Regions from separate parts of the Stenotrophomonas sp. Steno-Z10-BAI genome, predicted to be linked through region 2. Evidence: riboswitches for the same ligand, from Rfam matches in the RefSeq annotation. Region 2 holds a riboswitch; the other holds the start of a gene.
The links. Region 2 has a riboswitch for glycine ahead of AC06E9_RS14325 (trimeric intracellular cation channel family protein). Riboswitches for the same ligand answer to the same signal wherever they lie in the genome.

Region 1 (3,380 bases), on a different contig from region 2:
CGCCGCAGTCGCGCAATGGCAATGCCGCCACGCCTGCGTTGTGTGCAGGCGTGGCATGCATGCGGCTCACTCGATGGGCGTGAGCAGGTCGCGGCGGCGTTCGCAGCGCCGCTCCCAGTACCAGAAGACGGCACCGATGGCGAAGAAGCCCGCGTAGCCCAAGGCCAGGTGCATCGGGCTGCTGCTGAGCATCGGCGAGACCACGCCGGCCACCACCGTGTTGATCATCAGCTGGATGAACATCTGCATCGAGGAGGCCAGGCCGCGCTGATGCGGGTACATGTCCAGCACGGCCAGCGCCAGGATCGGGAAGATCAAGGCCATGCCGACGCCGCCCAGGAAGATCGGCATCACCGCCCACGGCAGCGCGATCTGCGGTACCGATGCCACGTAGCCGAAGTTCAACAGCGCCGAGACCGCGCACAACGCAAACCCGATCGCGATCTGTCGCTGCGGCACGATCCGCCCGGCCATGCGCCCGGACAGGAACGAGCCCACGGTCATGCCGCCGATGGTGGGAATGAACAACCAGGCAAATCCGCCTTCGCCGAGCTTCAGGTGCTGCATCACGAACACCGGCGCCGAGGCGATATACAGGAAGATGCCGGAGAAATTGAACGCACCGGCTGCAGCAAGACGCAGCAGGCGCGCATTGGAACCCATCCGCGCATAGCTGCGCAGCAGTTCCCGCATCGACAGTGGCGTGCGCGCCTCGACCGGATGGGTTTCGGGCAGCCACTTGCCGGTGGCCAGCAGCAACACCACGCCGAACAGCACCAGGAACCAGAAGATCAACGGCCAGTCGCCGCCGCCGAGCAGGATCCAGCCACCGATGATCGGGGCGATCGCCGGGGCGACGCCGAAGATCATCGAGACCTGGCTCATCAAGCGCTGCGCGTCGGCACCGTGGTACAGATCGCGGATCACGGCGCGGCCGACGATCACACCCACACCGGCCGTCACGCCCTGCAGCGCGCGGAACACCAGCAAGGTGGTCATGTCCCGCGACAGCGCACAGCCGATCGAGGCGCCGATGAACAGCACCAGCCCACCGATGATCACCCGCTTGCGGCCGAACGCATCCGAGAGCGGGCCGTGGGCCAGGCTCATCAGGCCATAGAACAGCAGGTACACGCTGATGGTCTGCTGCACCGCAACCTGGTCCACCTGCATGCGGTCGCCCAGCAGCAGGAAGGCGGGAAAGATGGTGTCGATCGAGAACGGACCGAACATCGCCAGGCCTGCGAGCAGCAGGGCCAAGCGGCGGGTCGAGGGTGAGGCGGGCGTCATGCGGGCTTCCGTCAGCGGCCATGCGCACTGCACGGCGGGCGCCTGGCCCGGAACGGGCGGCGCCAGATGAATACGAGGATCCAGTGATCATAGGCCTTTGCCGCCCCCGGCACCATGCCCGGGCCGGGTTTCCGGGGTCCTGCGCGGCTGCGTATTCATGTGCCGGAAAGGCCCAGTGCCCGAAACGGCTGGGCTATAATCGCCGCGCTACATGGTGGGAGAAGCGGACACCCGCTGCCGAAGGCGCAACGCCCGTAATCGCTCAGGCCCGATACCACCCGTACCAAAACTCTGGAGAGACCGGCGAATGCCGGCGCCGAAGGGGCACGAAGCACGCCGATGCGCGCTTTTAAACTCTCAGGCAAAAGGACAGAGGGGCACCCAGGAAGACCGCAAGGTCCGGTGGATCGCTGTCGTCCGCGACGCGCCCTGGCCCGGCCGCCTTCCGAACGTGCGTGCCCACTCTCCGAGATGCCAGCCATGTCCCAGAACACCCCCTCCCTGCGCGAGCTTGAACACAGCCACGCGTTCGTCGAACGCCATATCGGCCCCAACGACGCCGAAATCGCGCAGATGCTCGACGTGGTCGGCCACGCCTCGCTGGACGCACTGACCGATGCGATCGTCCCGGCCGGCATCAAGTCGCCGGCACCGCTGGATCTGCCCGAGTCCCTCACCGAAGTGCAGGCGCTGGCCAAGATCCGCGCCATCGCCGACAAGAACCAGGTGTTCCGCACCTTCATCGGCCAGGGCTACTACGGCACGCTCACCCCGAACGTCATCCTGCGCAACGTGCTGGAAAACCCGGCGTGGTACACCGCCTACACCCCGTACCAGGCCGAGATTTCACAGGGCCGCATGGAAGCGCTGATCAACTTCCAGACCCTGTGCGCCGACCTCACCGGCATGGAGATCGCCAACGCTTCGCTGCTGGATGAAGCCACCGCCGCCGCCGAAGCGATGACGCTGGCCAAGCGCTCGGCCAAGTCGAAGTCCGATACCTTCTTCGTGCACGACGCCGTGCACCCGCAGACGCTGGAACTGCTGCGCACCCGCGCCGAGCCGATGGGCATCGTGCTGCGCGTGGGCACCCCGGCCGAGGCGATGGAAGCCGAAGCCTACGGCGTGCTGCTGCAGTACCCGGATACCTTCGGCCATATCGGCGATTACAAGGCGCTGGCCGATGCCGTGCACGCGCGCGGTGGCCTGGTCGCCGTGGCCACCGACCTGCTGGCGCTGACCCTGATCGCCGCCCCCGGCGAATGGGGCGCGGACATCGTGGTCGGCAACTCGCAGCGCTTCGGCGTGCCGTTCGGCTTCGGCGGCCCGCATGCCGCTTTCATGGCCTGCCGCGACGCCTACAAGCGCTCGATGCCGGGCCGCCTGATCGGTGTCTCGGTCGATGCGCAGGGCAACGCTGCCTACCGCTTGACGCTGCAGACCCGCGAGCAGCACATCCGCCGCGAGAAGGCGACCTCCAACATCTGCACCGCGCAGGTGCTGCTGGCGGTGATGGCCTCGATGTACGCCGTGTACCACGGCCCGGAAGGCCTGACCCGCATCGCCCGTCGCACCCACCGTCTGGCCGCGATCCTGGCCGCCGCACTGCGCGGCGCCGGCGTCAACGTGGGCGAGCACTTCTTCGACACCCTGCACGTCAAGGATGTGGACGCCAAGGCGATCCACGCCAAGGCTGCGGCGGCGCGCATCAACCTGCGTGCGATCGACAGCGATGCGGTCGGCATCAGCCTGGACGAAACCGCGACCCGCGCCGACATCGTCGCGCTCGGCCAGCTGTTCGGTGCCACGGTCGACGTGGATGCACTGGATGCGGCCACCGCCGATGCGTTGCCGGCCGATCTGGTGCGCACCAGCGAATTCCTGACCCACCCGGTGTTCAACACCCACCACAGCGAACACGAACTGCTGCGTTACCTGCGCTCGCTGGCGGACAAGGACCTGGCGATGGATCGCACCATGATCCCGCTGGGCAGTTGCACCATGAAGCTCAACGCCACCGCCGAGATGATCCCGGTGACCTGGCCGGAGTTCGCCAACATCCATCCGCTGGCCCCGGCCGACCAGGCTAC
Region 2 (3,380 bases):
GAGGCCTTCGCGCACCGAGACGCGTTCGCCATCGGCCGGGCCGAGCACCACGGTGCGCAGCGATGAGGTGTCATCGGCCGCGATCACATAGACGTAGCTGCCCTTGCTGCCGAACTGCACGGCGGCATTGGGAATCACCACCGCATCGCTGCTGCTGACCTGCAGACGCACGTTGACGAACTGGTTGGGGAACAGTGATTCATCGGTATTGGCGAACTGCGCGCGCAGTTTCAGCGTGCCGGTGGCGGTATCGATGCGGTTGTCCAGGCTGGAGAGCACCCCGTCGCCCAGTGCAGTGCGCTCCTCGCGGTCCCAGGCTTCCACGGTCAGCCGGGGATTGGCGCGTGCGGCAGCCACCACCGCCGGCAGGTCCGGCTCGGGCACGGTGAACAGCACGCTGATCGGGGTGGTCTGGGTGATGGTGGCCAGCGGCTCGGTATCGCCACTGCGCACCAGGTTGCCGACATCGACGTTGCGCAGGCCCATGCGCCCGGCCACCGGTGCGGTGATGCGGGTGTACTGCAGCTGCAGGCGTGCTTCATCCACCGCCGCCTGGTCGGTCTGGCGGCGGCCCTGCAGCTGGCGGACCTTGCTCTGCTGATCACTGAGGTCCTGCGCGGAGACGAAGTGCTTGCTTTGCAGTTCGGCGAAGCGCTTGAGCTGGCTTTCGGCATTGTCCAACTCGGCCAGGTTCTGCTGCTGGGTACCCAGCGCACGCGAGAGCTGCACCTGGAACGGGCGCGGATCGATCTCGGCCAGCAGCTCGCCGGCGGTGACGTGCTGGCCCTCGGAGAATGCCAGCCGCAGCAGCTCGCCATCCACGCGGCTGCGGATGCTCACCGTATGCAGCGGGGTCACCGTGCCCAGCGCTTTCAGGCGCACCACCAGGTCTTCCTGCGTCGCGGTGGCCACACGCACCGGGGTCGGCTGCGGACCCCCGGACGGGCCGGCGGCGGGGGCGGGCGAGAGCAGTTTCCATGCAGCGATGGCGGCCAGGCCGACACCGGCAGCGATCAACAGCGGTGTGGCGAAACGACGGCGAGACGACGGGGGCGTTGAAGCGGACATACGCATCCTGCGCACCCTCCACCGGAGCAGTGCGTCCATGGGGACCGGCCGACGGCGGCAGGTCAACGGGGGAGAGGGTGTCTGGCGGGGCAGCGGGTGGAACACCGCCGCGTGGCTGGATGCCGTTCGAATGGAACGGGAGCGCCATGATACAGGGCCGGGCCGCTCAAGCTCCCGTGACCTTGGTCATGCCCGCGGGTGCGTCAATGCACCTCGTCGCGGTACACGAACTTCGGCATTTCCCACTTGAAGTGGATGGCCAGCAGGCGGAACAGGAAGCCGCCGCCCAGGCACCACAGCGTGGCCGCGTTGAGCGACACGCCGAGTTCCAGCAGGGCCAGGTAGGCCGCGCCGGTGAGCAGGGTGATCACCGCATACAGTTCTTTCTGGAAGATCAGCGGCACCTCGTTGCACAACACATCGCGCAGCACGCCGCCGAACGCACCGGTCAGCATGCCGGCGATCAGGATGATCGGCACGGTGTGCCCGCCCTCGCGCGCGACCGCGCAGCCGATCAGGGTGAACGCGATCAGGCCCAGGCCATCGAGCACCAGGAAGGTGCGCCGGAAGTGATGCATCCAGCGCGCCACCCAGGTCGCGATCAGTGCCGCGCAGATGGTGAAGCCCAGGTACTCCGGGTGCTTCACCCAGCCCAGCGGGTAGTGGCCGAGCACGATGTCGCGCAGCGAGCCGCCGCCGAGCGCGGTGACGCAGGCGATGATGACCACGCCGAACAGGTCCATGCGGCGGCGACCGGCCGACAGCGCGCCGGTCATGGCTTCGGCCGAGATGGCGATGAGGTAGATCAGGGAGAGCAGCATGGGGGGCTCCGGGAAACACGTCAGGCGGGGGACGGAAACGCACACGCCTCACGCCAGCGCCGCTGCACTGTCGTGGGGTGGGATTCCGTTGCCGCTCCCGCTGTCCTTTTGCCTGAGAGTTCGGTGGCCAAAGCCACGTGCCCCTTCGGCGGGTCATTGAAGACCTCTCTCCAGATCGGCGTGTCGGATGCATGGTTGGTGGCTGTGCAGCCACCGGCCTGAGCGATTATGGGAGCCTGCGCCTTCGGCGGGCGCCAGCGCGGCGCCTCTCTCCTGCATCCGGGGCGGATTCTAGCAGCCGCCGGGCCCGTGCCGGGGGATAATCCCGGTATGCCCGCTGAACCCGCCCTCTGGTACCTATACCTGCTTGAATGCCGCAACGGCAGCTATTACGCCGGCATCAGCAACGACGTGGACGCGCGCTTCCAGGCCCATCTGGCCGGCAAAGGGGCGAAATACACCCGGGCCAACCCGCCGGTGAAGGTGCTGGCGATGCGCGCCTACCCGGACCGCGCGGCGGCGTCGAAGGCCGAGTGGCAGCTCAAGCGGCAACCGCGCGAGCGCAAGCTGGCGTGGCTGGCGCTGCCCGATCCCACGTAGCCCCGCGTGCGGGTTGTTCGGGCCTTCGTTGGCGGCATACCATCGACCCTCGTTCGTTGATCCGCTTGCCCAAGCCCTGGAGTGCCATGTCCCGCGATCTGTCGTTGTACCCGGAAGATGAGAATGGCGATGTGCTCTGGAACATGCTGCAGGACGGCGATGATCTGACGATTCCGCGCGAGGTGGATTTCGCGCTGATCTTCCCGACCCAGGATGTGGCGATCGCCTTCGCCGTGCACCTGCTCAAGAACGACCAGAAGGTGTCCTTCGCCGCCTACGACGGCAACGATGACTACCCGTGGCAGGTGGTGGTGCATCCGCTGATGCTGCCGACCCACCAGAACATCGCCGGCTTCGAAGGTCTGCTGGCCAGCGAGGCGGTCTCCTACAGCGGCCAGGTGGATGGCTGGGGATGTCTGTCGCAGGGATGATCAGGGCGTGGGCGGTCGTTTCGGCCGGCGATCGTCCTGTGCATCGCCGAAGATGATCCGCGCGCTGCGCTGATAGCTCCAGTACGCCACCGCCCAGTTCAACAGCACCACCACGCGGTTGCGGAAGCCGATCAGGAAGAACACGTGCGCGGCCAGCCAGAACCACCAGGCCAGCACGCCGGAGAGCTGCAGCCGGCCGAGGTGGACGATCGCCGCCATGCGGCCGATGGTCGCCAGGTTGCCGAAGTCCTGGTATTTGAACGCACCCGGCGCGGGCTTGCCGGCCAGGCGTGCCTGGACGGTGGTGGCCACGTGCTTGCCCATCTGCTTGGCCGCCGGCGCGACGCCGGGCACCGGCTTGCCGTCGGCCTGGGTCAGTGCCGCCAGGTCACCGGCAACGAATATCTCCGGGTGGCCCTCCAGGGTAAGGTCAGGCTGCACCGGCACGCGGCCGGCGCGG

Region 1: it holds a riboswitch for glycine, as region 2 does, so the genes downstream of both, gcvP (aminomethyl-transferring glycine dehydrogenase) here and AC06E9_RS14325 (trimeric intracellular cation channel family protein) in region 2, are expected to answer to the same signal.

The regions. Positions count from the first base shown of each region.
Region 1 covers NZ_JBWJOZ010000001.1:453,282-456,661, forward strand. Annotated here, with positions in the region: gene AC06E9_RS02250 (multidrug effflux MFS transporter) at 67-1,290, opposite strand; glycine riboswitch at 1,572-1,673, shown strand; gene gcvP (aminomethyl-transferring glycine dehydrogenase) at 1,762-3,380, shown strand, end outside.
Region 2 covers NZ_JBWJOZ010000005.1:274,662-278,041, forward strand. Annotated here, with positions in the region: gene AC06E9_RS14320 (MdtA/MuxA family multidrug efflux RND transporter periplasmic adaptor subunit) at 1-1,068, opposite strand, end outside; gene AC06E9_RS14325 (trimeric intracellular cation channel family protein) at 1,272-1,889, opposite strand; glycine riboswitch at 1,982-2,073, opposite strand; glycine riboswitch at 2,082-2,175, opposite strand; gene AC06E9_RS14330 (GIY-YIG nuclease family protein) at 2,220-2,489, shown strand; gene AC06E9_RS14335 (ribonuclease E inhibitor RraB) at 2,576-2,920, shown strand; gene AC06E9_RS14340 (NAD(P)/FAD-dependent oxidoreductase) at 2,921-3,380, opposite strand, start outside.